Linked DNA regions of Chroococcidiopsis sp. TS-821. The protein of the gene in region 1 interacts with the protein of each later gene in a pairwise test. Links are inferred from orthologs where the notes say so. Each region holds a gene or a part of one and is shown in the gene's direction. Other genes may lie near its edges.

Region 1 (12,534 bases):
TTGAGTAGACAGTCACCCGATGTCCTATTACTCGCAGGGACAAGGCTTAATCTCCGCTACGCTGGTGAATCACCATTACTTCTCAAAGCAGGCGTTCCCCAACCTGCAAAAATGGTTCTCGCAGAGGATGTTCGGAATCGCAATTTAAATGCTCAAAGTGTCGTTATCGATAATTTAATCGCCCCCGCCGGTACGACAGTGATGGGAGAATTTAAAACTGATACTCGTGGTAGTCGCTTTGTGGCGCAGGCGATCGCGCTTCAAGGTCAAAATTTGCCGCTAGCAGCTGAATCAGATGTTCTCGACGCCGCTGATAAAGTTGCTGCTTACGCGACAACGATAGAACCAGGCAAAATTGTCCAAGTTCGCTTAACTCAAGATCTCATAAAACTGGAAAGTGATTAGTAACCTAGACAATCAATAGCGTACTTTTTGAGGTCGGGTAATAGGTAATGGGATGAGCAACATTATTACCAATTACCAATTACCAATTACCAACTTTGTCATTACGTTTATTTTTTACCCACTTAACTAAAATCTTTCTGACTCTTGTGGTGCAACTGTACCAGGTTGATTGAGATAGTAGTTCTTAGCCGCATCGTTTTGATAAACACAGCTAATTTCGGGCGAACTACCCAAGTCACCTGTAAAGGCAAATGTATTCATGCGGTTCTTACAATCGCGTACTTGTTGCGATGTGACTAGGTTGCGTTGTTCTAAAATTGCCCAGTTGTTAGTACGTAACACGCATCCAGGGCGTAAACTTGGCTGCGCTACGTAAACGTTAAAAGGGTTGAGCGAGACAAATAAACGCGTGTCCATGACCATTGCGCTAGCACCAAATTGAACGCACAATTGAGGATTAGGGGCACTTTGATCGATAAATTCCCTTGAGGCTACGTTGGAAGGACTGAGTGTTGTTGTAGAACTGAACGCAATGCCAATGCCAATTCCTAAAATAAAAACCCCTGCTAAGACAAACATTGAGGTTAAGTTAAATGCTGTCGATACAAAGCCAGGAGATTTAGTTTCAGGAGTTTTAGTATATTTACGTTTCATCTTTGCTCGGTTATGCCAGTAACTAATATAGTATGACGATCTTATTCTTGGAATAGTTTAGGGCAAGCGAGGTGCTTGTACTAGGTGCGCGAGATGCACTGTTTTTACATTAGATGTACATTAATTAACACAACTTTTTGTTTCAACAACAGTGAATTCTCAAAGCTCACTACAACTTGGTAAAACGAATCAGTCTTTTCAATGGCGATCGCTCATTGCAGATAGCCTCACGGTGTTTTGGGGTGATTGGTTGAAGTTGCGCGTACGCATTGCCCAAATAGCAGCCTCTGGGTTAGTGTCACCACTGATTTATATTTTAGCTTTCGGACTAGGTTTGGGTAGCTCCTTACCGCAGCCAGCGATTGGAAATAGTTATTTAGAGTTTATTTTGCCAGGAATGGTGGCATTGTCGTCAATGACGATTAGTTTTGGCGGTACGACGTTTTCTATTTGTGGCGATCGCTTGTTTACCAAAACGTTTGAAGAAATGCTGCTTGTTCCGGTTCATCCACTGGCGTTGCATATCGGTAAAATGCTGGCAGGCATTGTCCGCGGATTGATGACATCCGGTTCGGTGATTCTTATCGCTATTTTATTTACTGGAAGAATTTGGAGTTTTCTTAACCCGTTGTTTTTGCTGTTGCTGGTACTCAATTGTGCCGTCTTTGCGGGGCTAGGAGTTCTTGTCGGCTTAAATGTGCGATCGCTTGAAAGTGTCGGTTTATATAATAATTTCTTAATTATTCCGATGTCTTTTTTAGGCGCAACCTTTTTCGATCCTGCTACCTTACCCGCCGCCTTAAAAGCGATCGTTTATCTTTTACCTCTGACATATACAAGTACAGGATTACGCGCCGCTGCTTACTTACCGCTGTCGCAGTTTCCTTGGTATAGCATTCCCATTTTACTGGGGTGCGCGATCGCATTGTCGATGTTAGGAGCATATCAGTTTGCGCATCAACAAGATTAAGTTTTCTCGGTAATAAGTAACGGGTAATTGAAAATAAAAATCAGTCTTAAAGCTAAGAAAGTTGTCGAGAAATGTTGACGTAGGAATCTTTATGCTATGGAGTTAGTCAGGTGTGAGGTTGTCATGAATAACTATGAAAAAAATTGTGGCAGTCGCATTGTTTGTCTTTGCGATGTTGCCGTTAAAGGTATCTGCACAAAATTATTCAGAATTTTATATCTTTGGCGATAGCTTAGTTGATGATGGTAACTTATTTCAACTCACAGGTGGACTCATTCCACCAAATCCGCCATATTTTAACGGGCGATTTTCTAATGGTCTTGTTTTTGTCGAAATTTTAGGAACTGAGTTAGGAATTCCAACTGAGGCAACAAATAACTATGCATTTGGTGGAACAACATCAGGAAACGTCAACGCACTCAATTTATTAGTCGGTACGCAACTACCATCGTTACCTGCACAGCTAAATCTCTTTCTTACTACTGCCGGAACTTCTAGCACAGATGCGTTATACGTGTTGTGGACAGGCGCAAATGATTATATCATTTTGCCACCAGAGCTACGGACAATTGATACCCAAACGGTAGTCAACAATCTTTCTAATACATTAACAACGCTCATCGATGCTGGGGCGCGTAATTTAATTGTGCCTAACTTACCTGATTTGGGTAATACACCCCAAGAACGTGTTTTACCCACTGCAACAGCACTCACAGCGTTAACTAATAGCCATAATGCTAATTTAAGGACTGCGCTGCAAGGATTAGCTGCAAGTCGCGATGTTAATATTATTCCACTCGATGTCAATGCGCTATTGGGTGAGGTCACGGCTGATCCGCTAACGTATGGCTTGACAAATGTCACCGATCGCTGTCTTGGCAACCCAAACTGTACTAACCCTGACGAATTTTTATTCTGGGATGGAATTCATCCTTCAGCACAAAGTCATCGCATTATTAGTGAATACGCGACAGCAGTCATTACTGCACCGCAAGCAATTATTCCCCAAGCTGATATTGCTTTAAATATTGCCAAAAGGTACGTACAGCATATCGATGCCCGTTTATCAGCGCTGCGTGGAGTTCAAACTTTGACGGAAGGGCGATTGGGTGTATTCCTAAATGGCAATGTCAACTTTGGCGATCGCGATTCAACAAATAACGAAGTTGGCTACGACTTTATCAACACGAATATCACGGCAGGTGTAGACTACCGCGTTACCAATAATCTGGCGCTTGGTGTTGCCTTAGGTTATGTCAACAACGACACTGATTTAAGTAACAACTTGGGCGATATCAACGTTGATGGCTATGCTGTTTCAGTTTATAGCAACTTTGTGCAAAATAACTTTTATACCGACGCAGTTCTCAGCTACGGTAATAATAACTTTAATATCGCGCGCCGAACGAACTTTTATAACCGTACTGCTACGGCGGATACAAATGGCAATCAATTTTCAGCAGATCTAAATAGCGGTTACGCGATCCGTTCAGGAAATGTTGCCTATGGACCAACGCTTGGTTTGAGATACGATCGCATTCATATTGACGGCTACACCGAAAATAATGCTGGTAGCTTGAATCTACGGGTTGATGACCAAAGTGCTGAATCATTTGTGCTAAGTGTTGGCGCGCAAGCAGCCGTTGCTTTTAATACTGATGTTGGTACAGTTATTCCGCATCTTCGTGCTAGTTACGAACGCGAATTAGCAGAGAATAATCGAGAAATTGTAACGGAACTTATTACTCAGCCAGGAATTCCGCTGCGCACCCGTGTAGGCGATCGCGATCGCGATTACGTCAAATTGGGCATTGGCGCACAGATAGTTTTTTCGGAAAATGCTTTAGGTTTGATTGATTACGAAACTACAATTGGGCGCGAGAATTTTAACAATCAGGTCATTAAAGGAGAACTTCGCTATCAATTTTGATGTAGATCGTAGATGATGTTATCTCTGATTAAATCACCTTTATTCGTGGTTAGTTACTAGCTACTATTCACACTTCACCATTTTTCTCATCACTAATCAACCTAATTTCAAACTTGGTAACTGGTCATAGGAGCAGATTCTATCACCAATTACCCATTACCGATCGATTAATACTTTCTTTCTTGTGGTTCAAACATCGTAATTGTTACTGGGCGATATTGTAGGTCAATTCCCGCAGGAGAATAATAAGCCATCGTGTGTTTGAGAAAATCAGTATCATTGCGATTCGAGAAATCTTCGCGGTAATGCGCACCCCGACTTTCTTGGCGATTCAATGCTGAGGCGAGAATGACTTGTCCGACAACAAATAAACTTTGAAGTTCCAATGCTTCAATAATTTCTGTATTCCAACACGTGCTTTTATCGTCTAAATAAATATCTGGATATTGTTGTTGCAATTGTTGGATTTGTTGTAAACCTTCTTGCATAATTTCTGCGGTACGAAAGACGCCACAGTGCTGCGTCATGCAGTCTTGAAACGCGGTACGCACTTGGTTAATGCGGTACTTTCCTGGTTGTTCGAGTAAGGCTTGTAGACGACGCTGGGCTTCTGTAATGTAACGTTGTTCGTCGATTGCAGGTAACTTGCGATTTTGCACGTACTGCGCGATCGCCGCCCCTGTTCTCCGCCCATAAACAACGCATTCTAGAAGTGAATTGCTTCCCAGACGATTTGCGCCATGCACCGAGACGCACGCACATTCACCCGCCGCGAAGAAACCCTCCACTAAATTGTCACCACTACTGCGGACTTGTCCATCGGTATTTACCGGAATTCCTCCCATCGAATAATGCACCGTCGGGCGTACCGGAATCGGTTGATGTACGGCGTCAATTCCCACTAAGCGGTGGGCTTCTTCCCAACAAAAGGGAACGCGACTCATGATTTTTTCTTGTCCCATATGACGCAAATCGAGATAGACAAATGGTCCTCCTGCACTACCATCAGGATGAATACCGCGTCCTGCCCGAATTTCAAGAGCGATCGCGCGCGACGTGATATCGCGTGGTGCTAATTCCATTCGACTTGGGGCATAATTTGCCATAAAGCGATCGCCTTCGCTATTAATCAAATACGCACCTTCACCGCGCACAGCTTCCGAAATCAAAACGCCGACTGGATACAAACCTGTGGGGTGAAATTGCACAAACTCCATATCTTCCAACGGTAGCCCCACCATTGCGGTCATTGCTAAACCATCACCTGTGGAAGCGTAATCATTCGAGGTGGTGTTATAAACGCGACCATAGCCACCCGTTGCAAACATCACTGCTTTAGCGCGGACAACCTCTAAATGTCCATCGCGAATGTTGTATGTCACAATACCTTTAGCTTGACCATCTTCTAAGATCAAGCGCAGGACGTACCACTCATCGTAAATCTGGACGCCATACCGTCGTAAATTATTGACGAGTTCGTGTAGAATCGCATGACCAGTTTTATCGGCTGCGTAGCAAGTGCGGTTATGCGAGTGTCCCCCAAACGCACGTTGCGCAATCCGCCCATCAGGTAAGCGTGAAAATAACACCCCCATGTGTTCCAGATCGATCACCACATCAGGCGCTTCCCGCGCTAGCAATTCCACGGCATCTTGATCGGCTAAATAGTCGGAACCTTTGACGGTGTCAAACGCATGGGCTTCCCACGTATCGCTAGTATCGACATTTTTGAGCGTAGCCGCGATTCCTCCTTGCGCGGCGACAGAGTGCGATCGAATGGGGTGCGTTTTAGCAACAACCGCAATATCGAGTTTTGGATCGGTGCGCGCAATTTCCACAGCCGCGCGACATCCAGCTAATCCACCACCAACAATAACAACGTCGTGTTCGAGCATGATTTAATATAAAATTTTTGCTTTTAATTTAGCTCATAAATCTATTGTGGTTTGAAATCTGTAAAGCCTAGCGCCTGAATTCGCGGCATAAAAACGCAGTACACCTGCGCGAACTAAAGCTTTAGAAACTAGTGAAGACAGGTTTTGTTTATGTAACAGCGGTTTCAACCGCGCCTTTTGTTAGTTGCCAAAACATCAAAGAAGTTCCCCTGACTCCTGACCTCCAACCGCTGACCCCTCTTAAAAAGGGTTAATATTATAGACTAACCGATTAATACTCAACCACCTTGCGTTCATGGCAGAAACTCTCTTTTTTAATGCGCTGCGTGCCGCCATTGATGAAGAAATGGCACGCGATGCCACTGTATTTGTTCTCGGTGAAGACGTGGGACACTACGGCGGTTCGTACAAAGTTACCAAAGACCTTTATAAAAAGTACGGCGAACTGCGACTACTCGATACGCCCATTGCCGAAAATAGCTTTACCGGACTTGCTGTAGGTGCGGCAATGACGGGGTTGCGCCCGATTGTTGAAGGCATGAACATGGGGTTTCTACTGCTTGCCTTTAACCAAATTGCGAATAATGCTGGAATGCTGCGCTACACTTCAGGCGGTAACTTCAAAATTCCAATGGTGATTCGCGGTCCTGGTGGCGTGGGTAGGCAACTCGGTGCTGAACACTCGCAAAGGCTAGAAGCTTATTTTCAGGCAGTTCCAGGGCTAAAAATTGTCGCTTGTTCGACTCCTTATAACGCGAAAGGACTACTCAAGTCAGCGATTCGTGACGAAAATCCAGTACTATTTTTTGAACACGTCCTGCTGTACAACTTAAAAGAAGATTTACCCGAAACCGAATATTTGTTGCCTTTGGATAAAGCCGAAGTTGTCCGCCAAGGCAAGGACGTGACAATCTTGACGTACTCGCGAATGCGGCATCACGTTATGCAAGCGGTCAAAACGTTAGAAAAGAATGGCTTTGACCCTGAGGTAATCGATTTAATTTCGCTTAAACCTCTCGATTTTGAGACGATTGGCGAGTCGATTCGCAAAACGCATCGTGTCATTATTGTGGAAGAGTGTATGCGTACTGGCGGAATTGGGGCTGAACTCATTGCCTCGATTAACGATCGCCTTTTCGATGAACTCGATGCACCCGTGCTGCGCTTGTCTTCACAAGATATTCCGACACCTTACAATGGAACATTAGAACGAATGACAATTGTGCAGCCTGAGCAAATTATCGAAGCAGTCGAGAAAATGGTGGCGTTGCGCGTTTAGAACGCATTTACATTGTTGCAGGCGGGTTTAGGGTATGCAAAGACAGCGATCGCTATTGGCTTTGATCGTCGTTTTGGTAATCGCTGCGATCGTGGCGATCGCCAGAATTCCGATTTCCTTGGGGTTAGACCTCCAAGGTGGTTCGCAGTTAACAATTCAAGTGCAACCAACAGCAGAAATTCCCCAAATTACTGACCGCGAACTAGAAGCCGTTCAGAGGGTTATTGAAAATCGAATTAATGGTTTGGGTGTTTCGGAACCTGTTGTGCAAACGGTCGGGCAAGACCAAATTCTTGTCCAACTGCCTGGGGTCAGCGATCCAGAGCAAGCTGAGCGCGTGCTTGGCGGTACCGCACAGTTAGAGTTTCGCATGCAACGACCAGGTACTGAAGCCCAATTATTTGCCGAACAGCAAGTGAGACTAGCACTGCTAGCAAAACAGCAAGAGTTAAGAACCACAGGTAACACCGCAGAAATTCAGCAAAATCAGGAAGCGATTGACCGTAGCAATGCAGCGATCGCGCAGTTATTTGAAAGCACGAATCCTCCGCTGACAGGTAGAAACCTAGAAGATGCGTTTGGTCAACCCACGCAGGTTCCCAACAACTGGGAAGTCGGGATTCGCTTCGATTCAGCTGGTGCTGAACTTTTTGCCCAACTAACGCGTGACCTTGCAGGAACAGGACGCAGTATCGGTATATTTCTGGATAACGAACTAATTAGCGCTCCTACAGTAGGTCCTGAATTTGCGCAAACCGGAATCACCGGAGGATCAGCTGTAATTACAGGACGCTTTACCGCCCAAGAAGCCAACGATCTCGCGATTCAATTACGCGGTGGTGCGTTACCTGTTCCTGTTGAAATTGTCGAGAATCGGACTGTAGGTGCCACTTTGGGACGAGACAGTATTCAACGCAGTATCTACGCAGGTATCGGTGGTTTGATTTTAGTGTTGATCTTCATGGTCATTTACTATCGCCTTCCTGGTTTAATTGCCGATCTATCGCTCGTTGTCTATGCATTACTCACCTGGGCAAGTTTTGCATTACTTGGTGTTACGTTGACACTGCCTGGAATTGCGGGTTTTATTCTGAGTATTGGTATGGCAGTTGACGCTAACGTTCTGATTTTTGAGCGAACGCGCGAAGAACTCCGCGCTGGTAAGTCGCTGTATCGTTCGGTTGAATCAGGATTTTACCGCGCTTTTTCCAGTATTTTAGATAGCAACGTAACAACCTGGATTGCTTGCGCGGCATTGTTCTGGTTAGGAGCAGGTTTAGTACGTGGTTTTGCTTTAACTTTGGCACTTGGTATTGCAGTGAGTATGTTTACAGCAATAACTTGTAGTCGGACGCTGATGTTTATCGCCATTAGCTTGCCTTCATTGCGTAAACCAGAATTATATTGCCCAAACCTGCCAGCAGTTCGGAGGGCAGAGGTGACACGATGAAACTGAGTATTAATCAATCGCGAAAACTATGGTGGGCAATTTCTATCGCTGCAATTCTTGCTGGGTTAGTGGCAATGCTGATTTCTTGGCAGCAAATCGGCGCGCCATTGCGTCCTAGTTTAGATTTTATTGGCGGTACGCGATTACAACTCGAACGCGATTGTAGTCAACCGAATAATTGCGCTCAACCGATAGATATTACTGCGGTGCGCGAAGTTCTCGCCGCGCAAGGACTTGCTAACAGCAGCATTCAGATTTTGGGGCAAGAACAACAAGGAATCTCGATTCGCACGAGTACCTTAAATGTCGAGCAACGGACGCAGTTGCAAGATGCATTGAGTCAACAAATTGGTGCGTTCGATCCGCAATTGACGCAGATCGACACTGTAGGTCCCACAATTGGTCGTCAGTTGTTAACTTCGGGTCTGTTGGCGTTAATCGTTGCATTTGTCGGCATTATCATCTACATTAGTCTGCGGTTTCAGTTGGATTTTGCCATATTTGGAATTATCGCGCTTCTACATGATGTCTTTATAACAGCAGGCGTTTTTGCCATTTTGGGCTTGGTGTGGGGCGTTGAAGTAGACAGTTTATTTATTGTTGCTTTACTCACAATCACGGGTTTTTCGGTTAACGATACTGTGGTAATCTATGACCGAATTCGGGAAATATTAAAAACAACTCCTGATCGTCCGATTAGTGATATTGTCGATGATGCTGTCAATCAAACGCTCACCAGATCGATTAATACGACATTAACAACGTTACTAGCGTTGTTTTCTATCTTTCTCTTTGGTGGAGAAACATTAAAAAACTTTGCTTTAGCATTGATTATTGGCTTCATTTGCGGTGCTTACTCCAGCATCTTCATCGCGAGTACTCTCCTTGCATGGTGGCGCGAACGTAGCGGTCAACGTTTGGCAACACAAAGTGTATCTACGATTAGCTCCCCGCCAAAAGATCCTTAAAAATCATACCCTCACTATGGCTCAACCCGATCGGTCACGCTATTACAATCAATCTGAAATTTATCGCGATACAACTTTTAAACAGCAAGTTGAGAAGCTACATCAGCTAACTGTCTGCGGTAGATGGTTGTTTGTAGGTATATTGTGGCTAACGGTTGGGTCGTTGAGCTTGTGGGGGCTACGTGGGGAAATTGCTTTGTGGCGACAGTATTTCACTTGGGTAGCAGTGCGCTACGGCTTGTATTACAACCCAATACCAACTTTGGGCTTAGCAATCTGTATTGGAATGACTTTAGGTGTCTTGCTTTGGCAAAGTCGTAATATCCTCTTAGGGATACCCGCGCAGGAAAAGCGCCGTCTAGAACAACAAGTAAATCGCATCCGTCAACAAGGTGCAAGTCATCCGCTATGGAAGTGGGTTTGTCGGTAGTTTAAACTTTAAGCGGGCAGCGAGAATCGAACTCGCATCAATAGCTTGGAAGGCTATGGTTTTACCACTAAACTATGCCCGCAGCAGAATGTTGCTTAACTAGAATAACACATATTGCTAACTGAACGCAAGGGAGTTCCGATGCTCTCAATTTGGTGCAGCATCTCTACAATTTCCTGAAAGAGGTCGTGACCCACCATACTATAAAGGTGCTTAAACTCAGCAGAGCCGACAAAAAAAGTTGTAAGTCGGTGTCTACCATGCTCATTTTCTCTCATTATTTCATCCCTATCACACTACTACTTCACAATCCAACTTTTCTGCGACCAACTGTCTCACTGCTTGACTCTCCTTGCAGGATAGGAAGAATATAACCTGTGGGCTAGTATCCTTAACGCCGTACTTAATGCTAAAAATGAGAACTGTTGCGTGTATTGGAAATATATATGATCGTTAACCCTACTCGTGATGGATGGGAAATTATCTATCATCGCGCCCATGCGCTGCTTGCAGCCCAAATTGCCGGACAATGGCAAAGAAAAAATACTCCTATTCGTTTATATGAGACGATCGCGGCGATTTCGCACCACGATGACTTAGAAAAAGAGTGGGAGGAAAAGTGTCTCACGCCTGCTGGCGCACCCATGGACTTTACGCTCGACCCAGAAACATCCTTTGATGAGTTACGCAAGCATCTAGAGGGAGCGTTGTATCGCGGACGTTGGGTAGCATTACTTAATTCAATGCATATGAGTCGCTTGCAAGAAGGTAAACGTTCTGAATCCGCTGAGGCTGCTAGCTTTTTAGAAGAACAGTTGCAGAATCAACAGCGGTGGTGCAAGGAATTAGGTATTTCTCAAAAAGAAGCAGATGAAGCTTATGCATTTATGCAATGGTGCGATCGCTTGTCATTGATTCTTTGTCAGCGAGAACTCCCTGCTGATAATCGCGCTTTAGAAATTAGCAAAGCACACGACGGGCAACGCTACGATATCATGCAAGTTGATGAAGGCTTCGTGACAGTCACGCCGTGGTGTTTTGAAGATAAGCGCTTTACAGTAAATGTGGAAGCAACCGAGCTCGATCAAGTCAAGTTTGATGACAACGCTAGTTTAGTCAAAGCCTTAAAATCTGCGCCGCGCAAGATTGTCGAGTGGACGTTTGTCAAATCATAAGAACTTTGAAATAGTTCTATTTTTGTCAAGCTAAATGCGTTCTAGACATATACCTTACTAATATTTAGCTACAATCTTTATATCAAAGTGGTAGATAGCAAGAGAACTTGGCATAGTAGTTCTAATAGTTTCTCTTGCTACTTTTTTAGTATCTTGCATTTCTTTAATATTGACCAAAAGTACAATACTGCTTGCGTCAGCTACAGAACAAATAAGACATCGCGTCCATACCAAACCCTTATTTCTTTCCTCTGCGCTACGCCACTTTCACGAAAGTGACTCTGTGTGGTTCGTTACTTATCTTCTACAATCACAACAAGAATAAACTGCTGAAATGCAAATTCCAGTCATTGATTTTCAGCCATTTACCACAAGCGATTCAGCAACACGACAAGCAGTAGCACAACAAGTTTATCAAGCTGGTCGCGAAATTGGATTTATGTATCTCAAAAATCCAGGGATACCTCCACAACTAATTGAAGCCCTATTTACGCAATCGCAGTCTTTTTTCAATCTTCCTCTAGAAGTCAAGCAGCAGTTAGCTTGGAGTGACAAGGTGAGTAATCGCGGTTATGTGGGAATTGAAAGAGAGCGGCTCGATCCTGATAAACCTGGAGATCTCAAAGAAGCATTTAACGTTGGAAAAGAAGATAGTAGCTACGACGCTGCTGCTGCAATGAGAATTAATAAGTGGCTACCTGAGTACAAAGGTTTTCGACATGATGTCCTGGCTTTTTGGGATGCTTGTTGCGAAGTTGCAGCAAGCGTTTTACAAGCATTTGCGATCGCCCTACAAGTGCCAGAAGACTTTTTTACCACAAAACACGACCAACAAAATCATACATTGCGACTACTGCATTATCCACCCATCGAGCAATCGCCAAAACCAGGACAAGTCCGCGCTGGGGTGCATTCTGATTATGGTAGCATTACACTCCTATTTCAGGATCGGGTAGGAGGATTAGAAGTCCAAACGCGGAGTGGGGAATGGATTTTAGCGCCCGCGATTCCTAATACAGTGGTTGTCAATACGGGAGATTTGATGCAGCGGTGGACAAATCATGTTTTCTGTTCTACCAAGCATCGCGTCATGATTCCAACAGATGAACGGATAAAGCGATCGCGCTATTCTATTGCCTTTTTCTGTCATCCCAACCACGATGCAGTAATTGCGTGTCTTCCTGGTTGTAGTCGAGAAAATCCCGCGATTTATCCACCTGTATCCGCTGGAGAGTATTTACTTAGTCGCCTGCAAGCAACTTATTAGGTACGCGCTTGATGAGAATCAACAGACGCGATCGCCTCAAGTTTTGGCAGTTTTAACAACAGCAACAATAACAATCCTTGCACTACCATCATGTTAGTGACAAGAAAGAAA
Region 2 (12,733 bases), on another replicon or contig:
TTTCATTTTGATGTCGAGTGAATAGCCGCGCAGCGAACTAGCAACAATTGTACGGGCAACTCGGTCATGTCCGGCGAGCGATCGCGTGTTATCGACAAACGCCATACCGCAGTCGATTGCTAACGGTAGCAGTAGTAATATATTACCGGCACTCGTGAAGAAATTATTAAAGGCGATCGCGGCAAGCATCGCACCCAATCCCACAATACTTTCGCGGAGCACTAAGGCTTGTAAACTTGGAACTTTACCCAACTCTACATCGAGTACCTTCATGTCCAACGCCCAGCGCCCAAGACTTTGTCCGTGATTTCGAGCCACAACAAAAACCCGCGTACCGTACCATGCTAATAAAAACACAATAGCCTGCGCCCAAGAAAAGCGATCGCGTCCGCCCAATAAAGAGCTTAGTAGCCAAACGCCTAAAAAATCGATTGCAAAAGCTACAGCGCGTCTTCCCATTTGCACCCGAGGAAAGCGGGTATAGTCTGGCGAAGTCTTCATAGCAAAAAATTGTGACTGGCTACTTTCATATCCTATGCTGATAGCCGTCGCATTGTAGCCATTGAATTGTTCAATTTTACTTTAAACCAAGAGCATTTAATTATATAACTATGATAAGTAAAGCAATGCTGAACCTACAGCAAATATTTACTTACCAAAAAAGCAATTAGTACGTGAATAACGATGCCTAAGCTTGCATATGATATTGACATCCTTAATTTGAGGATTATCGCTAACCGCTAATTGCTAACAGCCAAGTGCTGTTACTAAGCTAAGAATACAGAATTCAGAGTTAACTTGTATGCTGCCAGCAAGCCAAGCAGAGGCAATGATTTTAGATTTGGTGCAACCCCTAGATGGAAAGCGGCATGGTGAGGTTGTAACACTTTTAACAGCAATTGACCGCATCCTGGCAGCACCAGTTGTGAGTCAGTTGGATTTTCCGCATTGGGATAATTCGGCAATGGATGGTTATGCGGTGCGTTACGAAGACGTCAAAAATAGTCATGCAGAGCAACCCGTTGCTTTAGAAATTGTCGAAGAAATCCGTGCAGGACAAGCACCAAAACGCGAGATCAAGCCAGGACAAGCCGCACGCATTTTTACAGGTGGGGTGATGCCATCGGGCGCAGATACCGTCGTCATGCAAGAACACGCGCGCCAGGAAGGCAATCGCGTCATGATTTTGGCAGCACCACCCGAAGAAAAAGCTTTTGTCCGTCAAGGAGCATCGTATTATCAAGCAGGAACGCCCCTGTTGTTGCCAGGAATTGCGCTCCAACCCCCAGAACTTGCAGTATTAGCAGCAGCACAGTGTACCCAAATCAAAGTTTATCGCCGCCCGCGCGTCGCAATTCTTTCGACGGGTGACGAATTAATTACCCCCGATCAGCCTTTACAACTCGGTCAAATCGTTGATTCTAATCAGTATGCTTTAGCCGCGCTCGTCGCGCAAACTGGTGCAGAACCATTGCACTTGGGCATTTTTCCTGACAAACCTCATGTTTTGCGCCGCGCAATTTCACAGGCGATCGCTACTGCTGATGTTGTCTTATCCTCTGGTGGTGTTTCGGTTGGTGACTACGACTTCGTCGAACAAATTCTTGCCGAGTTAGGCGCGACGATTCATATTCGTGCTGTTGCTGTTAAGCCAGGGAAACCCTTGACATTCGCGACATTTTCTGCATCGGCAGCGACTAAACATAAACCCGTATTGTATTTTGGTTTGCCTGGTAATCCGGTTTCTGCTTTAGTCAGCTTTTGGCGGTTTGTCCAGCCTGCTTTACGCAAGCTTTCCGGACTTGCCCACAGTTGGGGACCGATGTTTGTGCAAGCGCGATCGCAGCACGATTTAAAATCTGACGGTCAGCGCGAAACTTATCTTTGGGGACAACTCCACCTCATCGATTGTGCCTACGAGTTTCATTTAGCTGAAGGCAGCCACAGTTCAGGCAACTTAATTAACTTAGCACAAACCAACGGTCTCGCCGTTATTCCCGTCGGTCAATCGGCGATCGCCAAAGGCGAAACAGTCCGCGTGTTACAAGTCGGCACGCCTATAATTCCGCTAAAGCACAGTAAGCAAGATTAAGATTATGTCAAGCAGTTGTATCCAATGCAACTGCTCGCTTTTAGCAAAAGGTATAATCAACTAATTGACAACCCGCCCATTCACGTAGCGTGTTGCTGCACCTACTGTTCCGCCTACTTGTTGCGCGAAAGACAACGCGCGTTCATAAGACGTAAAAGATGCTACTTGAACTGATTTAATACCCCGTTCTCTCACAATCGAAAATGCATCATTACATAGATGAGTTCGAATTTGACGGAGATTACCTCCATCTATAAATACTGGCCAATATGTTCCTTGGCTCTGGAATGGATCTCCACAGCTTTTACGAGGAAATGAGACGTTTCTACTAGTGACAGCTGCTCTATTACTGGTGCGAGAACTACTTACAGTTTGTCTTCCACCATTAGCCGTTCTTAAACTGCAAACATAAAGTAATTCTGCTTCACCAAGACTGTCAGGTACAGGCGAACGTAAACTACGTGGTACTTTGAGATGACTGAAGTCATCATCACTTAATACATTACCTTTTGAATCGTATTCAACCTGTCTTAATACACCTATTTTGTTGCTTGCACAATCAACATAAGTTAATGACATTACAGATTGAGTTCTTGGTCGGCTGAATGAAATAGACGAGCTAGAGTTGGAAACTTGAGTATAAATTAACTTGCTCCAAAAAGTTCTAGTATCTCCTGTTCCTTTAATGCTATCAACATCCACGGCAAGATAAGGTTCAGAATTTAGCACTATCCATTGCCTTGCTGAAGCAGAATTTGTGTAAAATATTGCTACCAGAGAAGCCGTAGCTACTATAAACTTTTTCAACATAAATTTGCTTCTCTCTTTTCAAAGATAGAAACTTAAGAAACTATTTCTGTAAATTGTTGCGCTTGAATTATTTAAAACTACATGCCTTAGTTCTGTACTAAATATATTTCACTTATGTAAAATAAGTGTTAAAGGATGACTCTTTCTAAGCTAATAATGATGAATTTTTTGTGAATTTAAGTACTATATATTTTTGATATTTATTGCTAAAACCAACCGCGCTTACCATTAGGGCGTACGGTCATCCAATTTACTTTAGCTTGTGCTAGTTGCTCGTCCGAAACTTTTGCCCCAGTAAGGTTAGCACCACACAAATTCACATTTTTTAAATGAGCTTCGCTGAAGTCAGCGTAGCTTAAGTTAGCACCGCGAAAATCGGCTCCTTCTAGATCGGCAGAATGAAAGTACGCTTTTGTTAAGATCGCTTCTCTAAAATTAGTACGCTTGAGGCTAGCGTGGCTAAAGTCATTACCTGACAAAATACATTTAAAAAAATTTGTGCGGTCTAATTTTGCTGCGCGAAAGTTAACTTCCGATAAATCTACTCGCTGTAGGTCAAGTAAACTGAGATCGTAAGAAGCAAAATCTCTTCTACCTTTGATATAAGATAAGACTAAATTATTCGCATCGAGCTTTCTTGGTGGTGATTTAGGCTTGGCTCCAACTGTTGAAGGTGCAGAAGTCAGCGCAACTGATGGTAGTGGAGACTGTATTGATGTATTCGATGCTTCAGTCAAATTGGCTCTTCTGGCACGAATAGCCGCAGCCAGTTGTGCCCGCGATTGCGCAGCGCTACTTCCTGTGTAAGCACTTGTTGTAGTCGCTACTGGGGTTGTTGTCGGTGTCGCTTGCTTCACCTTGCGGGGTAATTTGGGTTTACGTACCGCTGAAGGCTGCGCCGCCATGCTATTCGCTAAGCTATCCATGTAGGGTTCGAGTTCGAGTGCGGTGAGAACCTCATTAGGTGATTGGTAGCGATGTCGCACCGAACCTTCTACCATTTTTTGTAAGACTTTGCGAAAGCGATCGCTAATCTGTACTTTGTTTTGCCACACCATTTCTCCCGTTGAGGAATTATAGTCGAGATCCTTGGGAGATTTTCCTGTGAGAAGATAGATGCAAGTCACCCCAAGAGCGTAAATGTCACTTGCGTAGACAGGACGCATCGCGAGTTGTTCAGGCGGCGCGAAACCTGGAGTTCCCACCGCAAAAGCTGTTAATGCTGTATTTTCTGACATACTCGTTGTTTGACTCACTTGGTCTTTCACTGCACCAAAATCGATCAAAACGAGTTTACAGTCCTCATGACGGCGAATAATATTCGCGGGTTTGATGTCTCGGTGAATGACCTGTTGGCTATGGAGATATTGCAGCGTTGGCAGAATTTCACTCAAAAATTGTTTTACCCCAGTTTCGCTAAACGGACCAGAGCGTTTGACTTCTTGTTGCAGCGTTAAACCATTAATGTACTCTTGAACCAAATAGAATTGTTCGCTATCTTCAAAGTAGTCAAGTAGTCTGGGAACTTGTGGATGACTGCCTATTTTACCCAAAGTTTTAGCTTCCCGGGCAAAAAGTTTTCGTGCCATGTCTAAAGCTTCTGACGATGTAGCCGAAGGTCGTAGCTGCTTGATAACGCATTTGGGTTCGCCAGGTAAAGTAACATCCTGGGCTAAAAACGTTGCACCGAAACCACCTTGTGCTAGTGCTTGCAGCGCGCGGTAGCGATCGCGTAATAATAATGGAGCGCCACAAGCTGCACAGGTCTGACGAGAACTGGAGTTTTGCGGATTGGAACAGTTGGGATTTAGGCAGTAGCTCATATGAGCGTTTACTCGCTGTTTCAGGTAACACTGGGAGCGATCGCACCCTGCTTCAATTATTTAAAGAAATATGTCTCATAGCCACGTGATTTATACGGAAAATGAGAGGTGCACAGGAGCAGGGGAAGAATAAAGTTTTCTCTATGACTCATCCCTCAAAACCACCAACTACGATGGGATGAGAATGTTATAAAGACAGAGAGTTATTACTGCAAAATCCGATTACAGGCTAAGCATTGCCTAGTTCTGACCTTTGACCCCTGCTTTTGATAAGATAGTCTAGCTGAGGTCTAAGCAATCACACTCCATGCGTATTTCTCTAAATTGGCTACAAGAACTTGTTGAGTTGACGCTTTCTCCTGAAGAATTGGCAGAAACGTTGACAATGGCAGGGTTTGAAGTAGAAGAAATTGAAGATCGCCGTCTATGGGCGGAAGGTGTGGTTGTGGGAAAAGTGCTAGAGTGCGATCGCCATCCAAATGCGGATAAACTCAGCGTTACTAAAGTCGATGTCGGAACGGCTTCCCCAGAACCATTAAATATTGTCTGTGGTGCGCCGAATGTCCGTGCGGGAATATATGTACCCGTCGCCACAGTAGGTACTTACCTGCCCAAAATTGACGTCAAAATCAAAGCCGCAAAACTACGCGGAGTACGTTCGGAAGGCATGATTTGCTCTTTAGCTGAGTTAGGACTTGCTAAAGAATCCGCAGGAATTCATATTTTTGAGCAGGAACTCGAATTAGGCAGTGACGTGCGCCCGTTGCTCGGTTTAGATGATGTCATTTTAGACTTGACAGCAACTGCCAATCGTGCTGATGCATTAAGCATGGTAGGTGTCGCGCGCGAAGTTGCTGCAATTACGGGAAAAACAGTGCGGTTACCAGAAGCTCCAGAAATTTCTATTCCTGATGGCAAGAAGAATTTAACGCTCAAAATATCGCAGCCACAAGCTTGCCCTGCGTATATTGGTACAGTGATTGAGTCAGTCAAAATTGCTCCTTCACCTGCATGGTTACAACAAAGATTGCAAGCTGCTGGAACTCGCCCGATCAACAACGTTGTTGATATTACAAACTATATTTTACTCGAATGGGGTCAACCACTTCATGCGTTTGACCGCGATCGCCTTTTAGCCGTCAGTGGTGCTCAAGCAGATTTAACCATTGGCGTTCGATTCGCGCGCTCAGGGGAAACGCTCAAAACGCTCGATGGTCAAATGCGCGCGCTTTCCAGTCAAGCTTTACTAATTACCGCACGCGACGAACCAGTAGCCTTAGCGGGAGTTATGGGCGGCGAAGCCACCGAAGTGCATGAGGGTACGCAAAATCTCGTTTTAGAAGCCGCCCTGTTCGATCCTGTCGCGATTCGGCGATCGGCGCGCAGTCAAGGTTTACGTACTGAAGCTTCCGCAAGATATGAGCGGGGAATCAACGCGGCTGAATTAGAATTAGCCTGTCGTCGAGCCATAATGCTGATTCAGGAACTAGCAGGTGGCGTTCCCGTGCAACAAGAATTTGCTGACGCAAGACCTGATATTGGCACAACATCACGTTCGATTGAATTACGGCTCGATCGCGTTAACCAAGTTTTAGGACCAATTGACTTAGAAGACACGACTGGCGAACTCCAACCCGAAACTATTCAGCAAATTCTTACCGCCCTTGGATGTCAGGTAAAACCATCATCCGAACAACAAAGAGTTTTGACTGTCACTGTTCCACCGTATCGTCATCGCGACCTAGAGCGTGAAATTGACTTAATTGAAGAAATTGCGCGACTGTATGGCTACGATCGCTTTTGCGATACTTTACCTGATAAAACAGAACCTGGCTATCTTTCCTTAGAACAGCAACTGACGCGCCAAATCCGCGAAGCTTTCCGCGCCGCTGGGCTAACTGAATTAATGCATTACTCGCTCGTCAAACCAGGACAAGAGCGACAAATCGTCCTTACTAACCCAATTTTTGTGGAGTATTCAGCGCTACGGACTGATTTGATTTCTGGTTTAATCGATGCTTTTCAATACAATCTAGAGCAGGGGAATGGTAGCCTCAATGGTTTTGAAATCGGGCGCATTTTCTGGCAAGAAGAAGACGGATTACTCGAAGCTGAGGCTATTGGCGGTATTTTAGGCGGCGATCCAACTCAAGGAAAGTGGATATCGGGTGGAAAAGAGCGTCCGCTAACCTGGTTTGAAGCTAAAGGCGTTTTAGAAAGTGTTTTTCAACGCTTGGGGCTAAAAGTAGAATACCAACCGAGCCACCAAGATTCGCGCTTGCATCCAGGTCGTACAGCGTCGTTATGGTTGCAGGGAAATCATTTGGGTAATTTTGGACAAATCCATCCGCAATTACGCCAAGAAAAAGGCTTACCAGATGCTGTTTACGTCTTTCAACTCGATTTAGATGTGATTCTAGATTACTGGGATCGCGACGAAGTTTTAGTACCAAAATTCCGTTCGTATTCTACTTACCCAGCGTCACCCAGAGATATTGCATTTTTTGCGCATCTCGAAATCTCTGTTGCGGAAATAGAACGCGCGATCGCACTGGCGGCGGGAGAATTGCTCGAATCTGTTGAATTGTTCGATGAATATCGTGGCGAACGCGTCCCCCAAGGACAAAGAAGTTTAGCGTTTCGTTTAGTGTATCGCGCCCCAAATCGCACTTTGACAGATGAGGACATCGAACCCGTACACCAAAAAGTGCGAGAATCTTTGGTAGAAAAATTTGGCGTGAATCTGCGAAGTTGAACTTGTGTATGCCTAAGTACGTAATGTGGGGAAGTTATTGCGAGGATGTGCTAGAAAAACGCGCTCCTCATCGACAAGCTCATCTCGACGGGCTAGCTGCGCAAAAAGAGTCAGGTGTATTGATTACAATTGGTCCAACGAAGGATTTAACCAAGGTTTTTGGCATCTACGAAGCTGAAGATGAAGCAACAGTTCGTCAACTTGTTGAAGCCGATCCTTATTGGAAAAATGGCGTTTGGACAGAATACTTTATTAAAGAGTGGATTCAAGCTTTTTAATGAGAGCAATTAGCAATTTAGTTATAGCAAGACTAAAACGACTTCCCTAAATGATGAGAACGGGCTTTAGTTGAGATACTGACGACAAAAATCGAGTGCAACAGATAAATCGCTGGTTTGCTGCGGATAATTAACGGTTGGTCTACTGATTGTAATTAAGGGAATACCAAGTTGAGTGGCGACAAGGCGTTTTGTCTCTTCACCCCCTGGTTTTCCTGAGGCTTTGGTAATCGCAAGTTGAATTTGCCACTGACGCCAAAGCGCGAGTTCTAATTCAGCAGAGATTGGAGGACGCAGACAGATTAAGCGATCTGGGGTAAAACCTGCTTGTGTTGCTGCTTCAATGGCGATCGCTGAAGGCAGAATTCTCGCAAATAATGTGGCGCGATCGTGCCAAGCTTGAAATAGGTGTAGCGGTCTGTAACCTACAGTTAATAAGACGCGTTTGTTTTGCAAGCGGTTTGTGGATAATAGAGCTTCAAAGCTATCGAAATGTTCGGCTTTGCCATCTACATTATTAGATGATAAGATGGGGCGTTCATAGCGTAAGTAAGGGACTTGCAAGTGTTGCGCCGCCGCGATCGCATTTTGCGAAACTTCGACAGCATAAGGATGTGAAGCATCCACAATTGCTGCAATTTGGTGTTGTTTGATAAAATTAGGGATCTGAGCGCGCGTTAAACGCCCTACCCACACTGTTAAACACGGTGCAGGATGGTAAAGCGATTGCGCTGAAGGAGTTGTAACAGAGATAATACAGCAGATATCTGCCTGTGCAATTGCCGCAGCGATCGCAACACTTTCTTGGGTTCCGCCAATCAACCACAACTTACCACACACAGTACCAGATGGAAGCGGCTCAATAGCGGGAGGAATAGGCAACGCAGTTAGCCTTTTAGTGCTTTGCGGAAGTTTTGTCGATAAGACTTATTCGAGATTAACAATGCAGGCCATAATAATGACAAAGACAAGCGATTGGAAAAACTACGCGAAAACGTAGTGCGATGAAATCCATTCCAGAATTTCCAAGCACCTATTGCATACACAACAATCAAGCCAAAAACAATCCAGTTCATTGCCTTAAACCACCTGTACAAAGGATCGTAAAGTAAAAATTGGTATTTTGAGCTAAAGTTCCTCTCCCACTATCTCTTAGTGTAAATTAGCCAAGAGAAATCGTTAGAGCGATCGCCATGAGTAGCGTTGAGTTAGTTGTAGCTCAAAAGCGCGGTGACTCGCCATACATTAAATCAGCTTTTTGTCAATATGTTGTTCAGCGCCCGACGAACTACCATGCACAGATCCATGAATCATAGCCAGCAGCAACATTTACTTGTTCTCGATAGGCGCATAGTTGTACGTCTCTACACTGACATATATGCTTAATGAAGTTTACGCTTAACGGATGTATCCTGTGGAAGTACCTTAAGTTTCAAGATACGTAGGAAACTATAACAAGACTTGCTTTTTGCCAGATTCATTGACTCGATGTCAGTGATGAGGGCAAATCACCTAAGGAGGAATTATGCGTGCAGTGCTGATGGCTGGAGGGTCTGGAACGCGGTTAAGACCGCTGACTTGTGACCTTCCTAAACCGATGGTACCTATTTTAAACAGACCAATTGCGGAACATATTATTAATCTTCTCAAACGACATCAAATTACTGAGATAATTGCCACGCTGCATTATTTACCAGAGGTCATTCGCGATTATTTTCAAGATGGCAGTGACTTTGGCGTACAAATGATCTATGCCGTTGAAGAAGATCAACCCCTGGGTACCGCAGGCTGCGTGAAGAATATCGCGGAATTTCTCAATGAAACATTTTTAGTCATTAGTGGTGATAGCGTTACAGATTTTGACCTCACCGCGGCAATTGAGTTTCACAAACGCAAACAAGCCAAAGCAACCTTAGTTCTTACTCGCGTTCCCAATCCGATTGAGTTTGGAGTCGTGATTACCGACGAAGACTATCGAATTCGGAGATTTCTAGAAAAGCCATCAACAAGCGAGATCTTTTCTGATACGGTTAACACTGGTATATACATTTTGGAACCCTCAGTTTTAGAGTATTTACCAGCTAATCAAGAATCTGACTTTTCCAAAGATTTGTTTCCGTTGTTGCTAGAAAAAGGCGAGCCGATGTACGGCTACATTGCACAAGGTTACTGGTGTGATGTTGGGCATCTTGATGCATACCGCGAAAGTCAGTATGATGGCTTGTTTGGCAAGGTAAAACTTGACTTTGCGTACCCCGAAACAAAGCCAGGGATTTGGCAAGGACAGAATACTTATATCGATCCGAGCGTTGAAATTTGTCCTCCAGTGTTGATTGGTCACAATTGCCGCATTGGACCGCGAGTGCGAATTGATGCTGGAACGGTAATTGGGGACAACGTGACGATTGGGGCGGACGCTGACTTAAAACGACCAATCATCTGGAATGGTGCAATTATTGGCGAAGATGCAGAATTGCGAGCGTGTGTGATTGGTCGCGGAACACGTGTAGACCGCCGCGCGCAAGTATTAGAAGGTGCTGTGGTTGGTTCGCTTTCTACAGTTGGAGAAGAAGCACAAATTAGTCCTAACGTTCGTGTTTGGCCAAGTAAACAAATTGAATCAGGCGCAACATTAAACATAAATTTAATTTGGGGACAAACTGCACAGCGCAATTTATTTGGTCAGCGTGGAGTGACTGGGTTAGCTAATATTGATATCACGCCCGAATTTGCCGTGAAGTTAGGCGCAGCTTACGGCTCGACATTGAAACCTGGTTCGCAAGTGATGATATCGCGCGACCAACGCAGCATTTCCCGAATGGTGACGCGATCGCTGATTGCGGGTTTAATGTCTGTGGGTGTCAATATTCAGAACTTGGATGCAACCGCAATTCCGATGGCGCGGACTGTTGCACCAACTTTGGGCGTTGCTGGCGGAATTCACGTACGATTGCACCCAGATCGACCCGATTACCTGTTGATTGAGTTTATTGATAACAAAGGCGTCAACATCTCAAAAGCACTCGAAAAGAAAATCGAAGGCGCGTACTTTAAAGAAGACCTCCGGCGCGTGCAAATTCACGAGATTGGTAATGTTGTCTATCCGATTCAGATGATCGACACTTACTGTAGTGCTTTTGAGAAAAATTTAAACGTAGAAGCCATTCGCCATAGTAACTCGAAAGTTGTCATTGATTATACATATGCCGTATCGGGTGCGGTTTTGCCGCAACTTTTAGCAAAATTTGGTTGCGACGCCGTCGTGTTAAATGCCAGTTTGAAGCAAACAGCGGTGTCTTCAGTCGAGAAAGAAGCACTCTTACAGCAGCTAGGTCATGTTGTCGAAGCATTGCGAGCGACTTTTGGCGTTCAGGTATCTGCCAATGGAGAACAGCTCATTTTGGTTGATAAGTTGGGAACGCCGATTCGCGGTGAAATGTTGACCGCCCTTATGGTGAATATGATTCTGACTGCACATCCACGCGGAACTGTTGTTGTCCCGATTCATGCATCGAGTGCTGTCGAACAAATTGCCCGCCGCCATGATGGTAAGGTCATTCGCACTAAGGCAAGTCCTACCGCACTTATGGAAGCTTCTTTGCCAAGTGCCAACCCGAATGTTGTCCTGGCGGGAAGTGGGGATATGGGATTTATTTTTCCACAGTTGCATCCTGGGTTTGACGCAATGTTCTGCATTGCCAAAGTGATTGAGATGTTGACGGTTCAAGAGCGATCGCTCGCGTCAATCCGCGATGACGACTTACCACAAGTAAGCCACCGCAGCTACACCGTACGCTGTCCCTGGACGGTCAAAGGAGCATTGATGCGCCATTTGGTCGAAACTCATAAAGAAGAAAATCTAGAATTGGTTGATGGCGTGAAGATTCGCTTTGAAGATGATAATTGGGTACTCATTTTGCCCGATGCGGGCGAACCACTGGTACATTTGTTCGCTAACAGTCACGATCGTAATTGGGTAGATGAATCGTTGAGGGAATACCGCACCCGCGTTCAATCATTTATTGAACAACAACAAGGAGTGGAAGCTTACAGTAACAGTCCTCAGCAATCGATCGTGAGTTAGGAGTGAGTAGACTAGTGATTAGTGGCTAGTGGCTGGTGTCAAGAGCAACTAGTCACCAATTCTTCCCCTAACCTTTGACCCCTAACCTCTCATCGAGCGAACACATAGGAGAAGCGAATGAATAGCTGTATTTTGATGGCAGAAATTGTGCAAGCGCCACAACTGCGTTATACGTCTGACAACATGGCATTAGCGGAAATGCTGATTCAATTTCCAGCTTTACGTGCAGAAGATTCTCCTGCAACGTTAAAAGCTGTTGGTTGGGGTAACTTGGCGCAAGAGATTGAACAAAATTATCAGCAAGGCGATCGCGTCATTATTGAAGGTCGCCTAAGCATGAACACTGTTGAGCGCTCGGAAGGCTTCAAAGAAAAACGTGCTGAATTGACGATACAACGAATTCACGCCGTCGATAAAACTGTAGATACAACGGCGACAAAAGCAAACTCCAAAGCTGCAACCGCTGCTGTAAGTTCGCGTCCCGAAAAAACTGCCAAGAATGTGAATTCAGATACGATGACTTCTACTCGGACGACAACTAGTCGCACCGATGTCATTGCTGACTTTGCGACGGCGACTTATGAACCACCTGTAAGAACATCTTCAACGCCGCTCCCACCCAGCGAAGAGCAGGATATCGACGACATTCCATTTTAGGTGGGGCGAGTGGAGAGGTTTGAGTAGTTAGCGACTAGTGATTAGTTGTGACTTGTTCGCGCAGTGTGCCGGAGGCATTAGAATTTTCTTAACTCATAATGCCTCTTTTCTTTAACTCCCTAACCTCCGACCTCTGACCCTTGACCTCTAAGCTCTACTATCCCACTCTGCCGCAGCATCAGCAACAGCTTGGTCTACAGTTTTTTCACCTAACATAGCCGCTTGCAGATTGTC

Evidence for each region.
Region 2: the proteins of secD (region 1) and pheT interact in binary tests that used the Escherichia coli proteins (3 or more experiments, as listed by UniProt). The link is inferred for Chroococcidiopsis sp. TS-821 from one-to-one orthologs.

The regions. Positions count from the first base shown.
Region 1 is NZ_MVDI01000015.1:71,240-83,773, forward strand. Bases 6,477-9,375 are described here. They hold secD (protein translocase subunit SecD), read left to right. Parts: upstream 6,477-7,167; coding sequence 7,168-8,583; downstream 8,584-9,375. Other genes in these bases: B1A85_RS22465 (alpha-ketoacid dehydrogenase subunit beta), read left to right, coding at 6,477-7,133; secF (protein translocase subunit SecF), read left to right, coding at 8,580-9,375. Also shown: B1A85_RS22440 (AMIN domain-containing protein), read left to right, coding at 1-405; B1A85_RS22445 (DUF3172 domain-containing protein), read right to left, coding at 532-1,059; B1A85_RS22450 (ABC transporter permease), read left to right, coding at 1,211-2,029; B1A85_RS22455 (autotransporter domain-containing protein), read left to right, coding at 2,163-3,959; B1A85_RS22460 (succinate dehydrogenase/fumarate reductase flavoprotein subunit), read right to left, coding at 4,127-5,854; more of B1A85_RS22465, read left to right, coding at 6,150-6,476; more of secF, read left to right, coding at 9,376-9,551; B1A85_RS22480 (hypothetical protein), read left to right, coding at 9,568-9,981; B1A85_RS22490 (DUF3891 family protein), read left to right, coding at 10,428-11,156; B1A85_RS22495 (isopenicillin N synthase family oxygenase), read left to right, coding at 11,491-12,423; B1A85_RS22500 (lycopene cyclase domain-containing protein), read right to left, coding at 12,420-12,534. UniProt on the Escherichia coli protein: Part of the Sec protein translocase complex. Interacts with the SecYEG preprotein conducting channel. SecDF uses the proton motive force (PMF) to complete protein translocation after the ATP-dependent function of SecA.
Region 2 is NZ_MVDI01000012.1:98,136-110,868, forward strand. The notes cover bases 4,659-7,756. They hold pheT (phenylalanine--tRNA ligase subunit beta), read left to right. Parts: upstream 4,659-5,032; coding sequence 5,033-7,480; downstream 7,481-7,756. Other genes in these bases: B1A85_RS21025 (serine/threonine-protein kinase), read right to left, coding at 4,659-4,725; B1A85_RS21035 (YciI family protein), read left to right, coding at 7,489-7,756. Also shown: B1A85_RS21010 (RDD family protein), read right to left, coding at 1-501; gephyrin-like molybdotransferase Glp, read left to right, coding at 803-2,092; B1A85_RS21020 (surface-adhesin E family protein), read right to left, coding at 2,153-2,902; more of B1A85_RS21025, read right to left, coding at 3,109-4,658; more of B1A85_RS21035, read left to right, coding at 7,757-7,758; B1A85_RS21040 (cobalt-precorrin-6A reductase), read right to left, coding at 7,825-8,640; B1A85_RS21045 (hypothetical protein), read right to left, coding at 8,646-8,834; B1A85_RS25725 (hypothetical protein), read left to right, coding at 8,952-9,074; B1A85_RS21050 (mannose-1-phosphate guanyltransferase), read left to right, coding at 9,284-11,842; B1A85_RS21055 (single-stranded DNA-binding protein), read left to right, coding at 11,960-12,499; B1A85_RS21060 (ABC transporter substrate-binding protein), read right to left, coding at 12,647-12,733.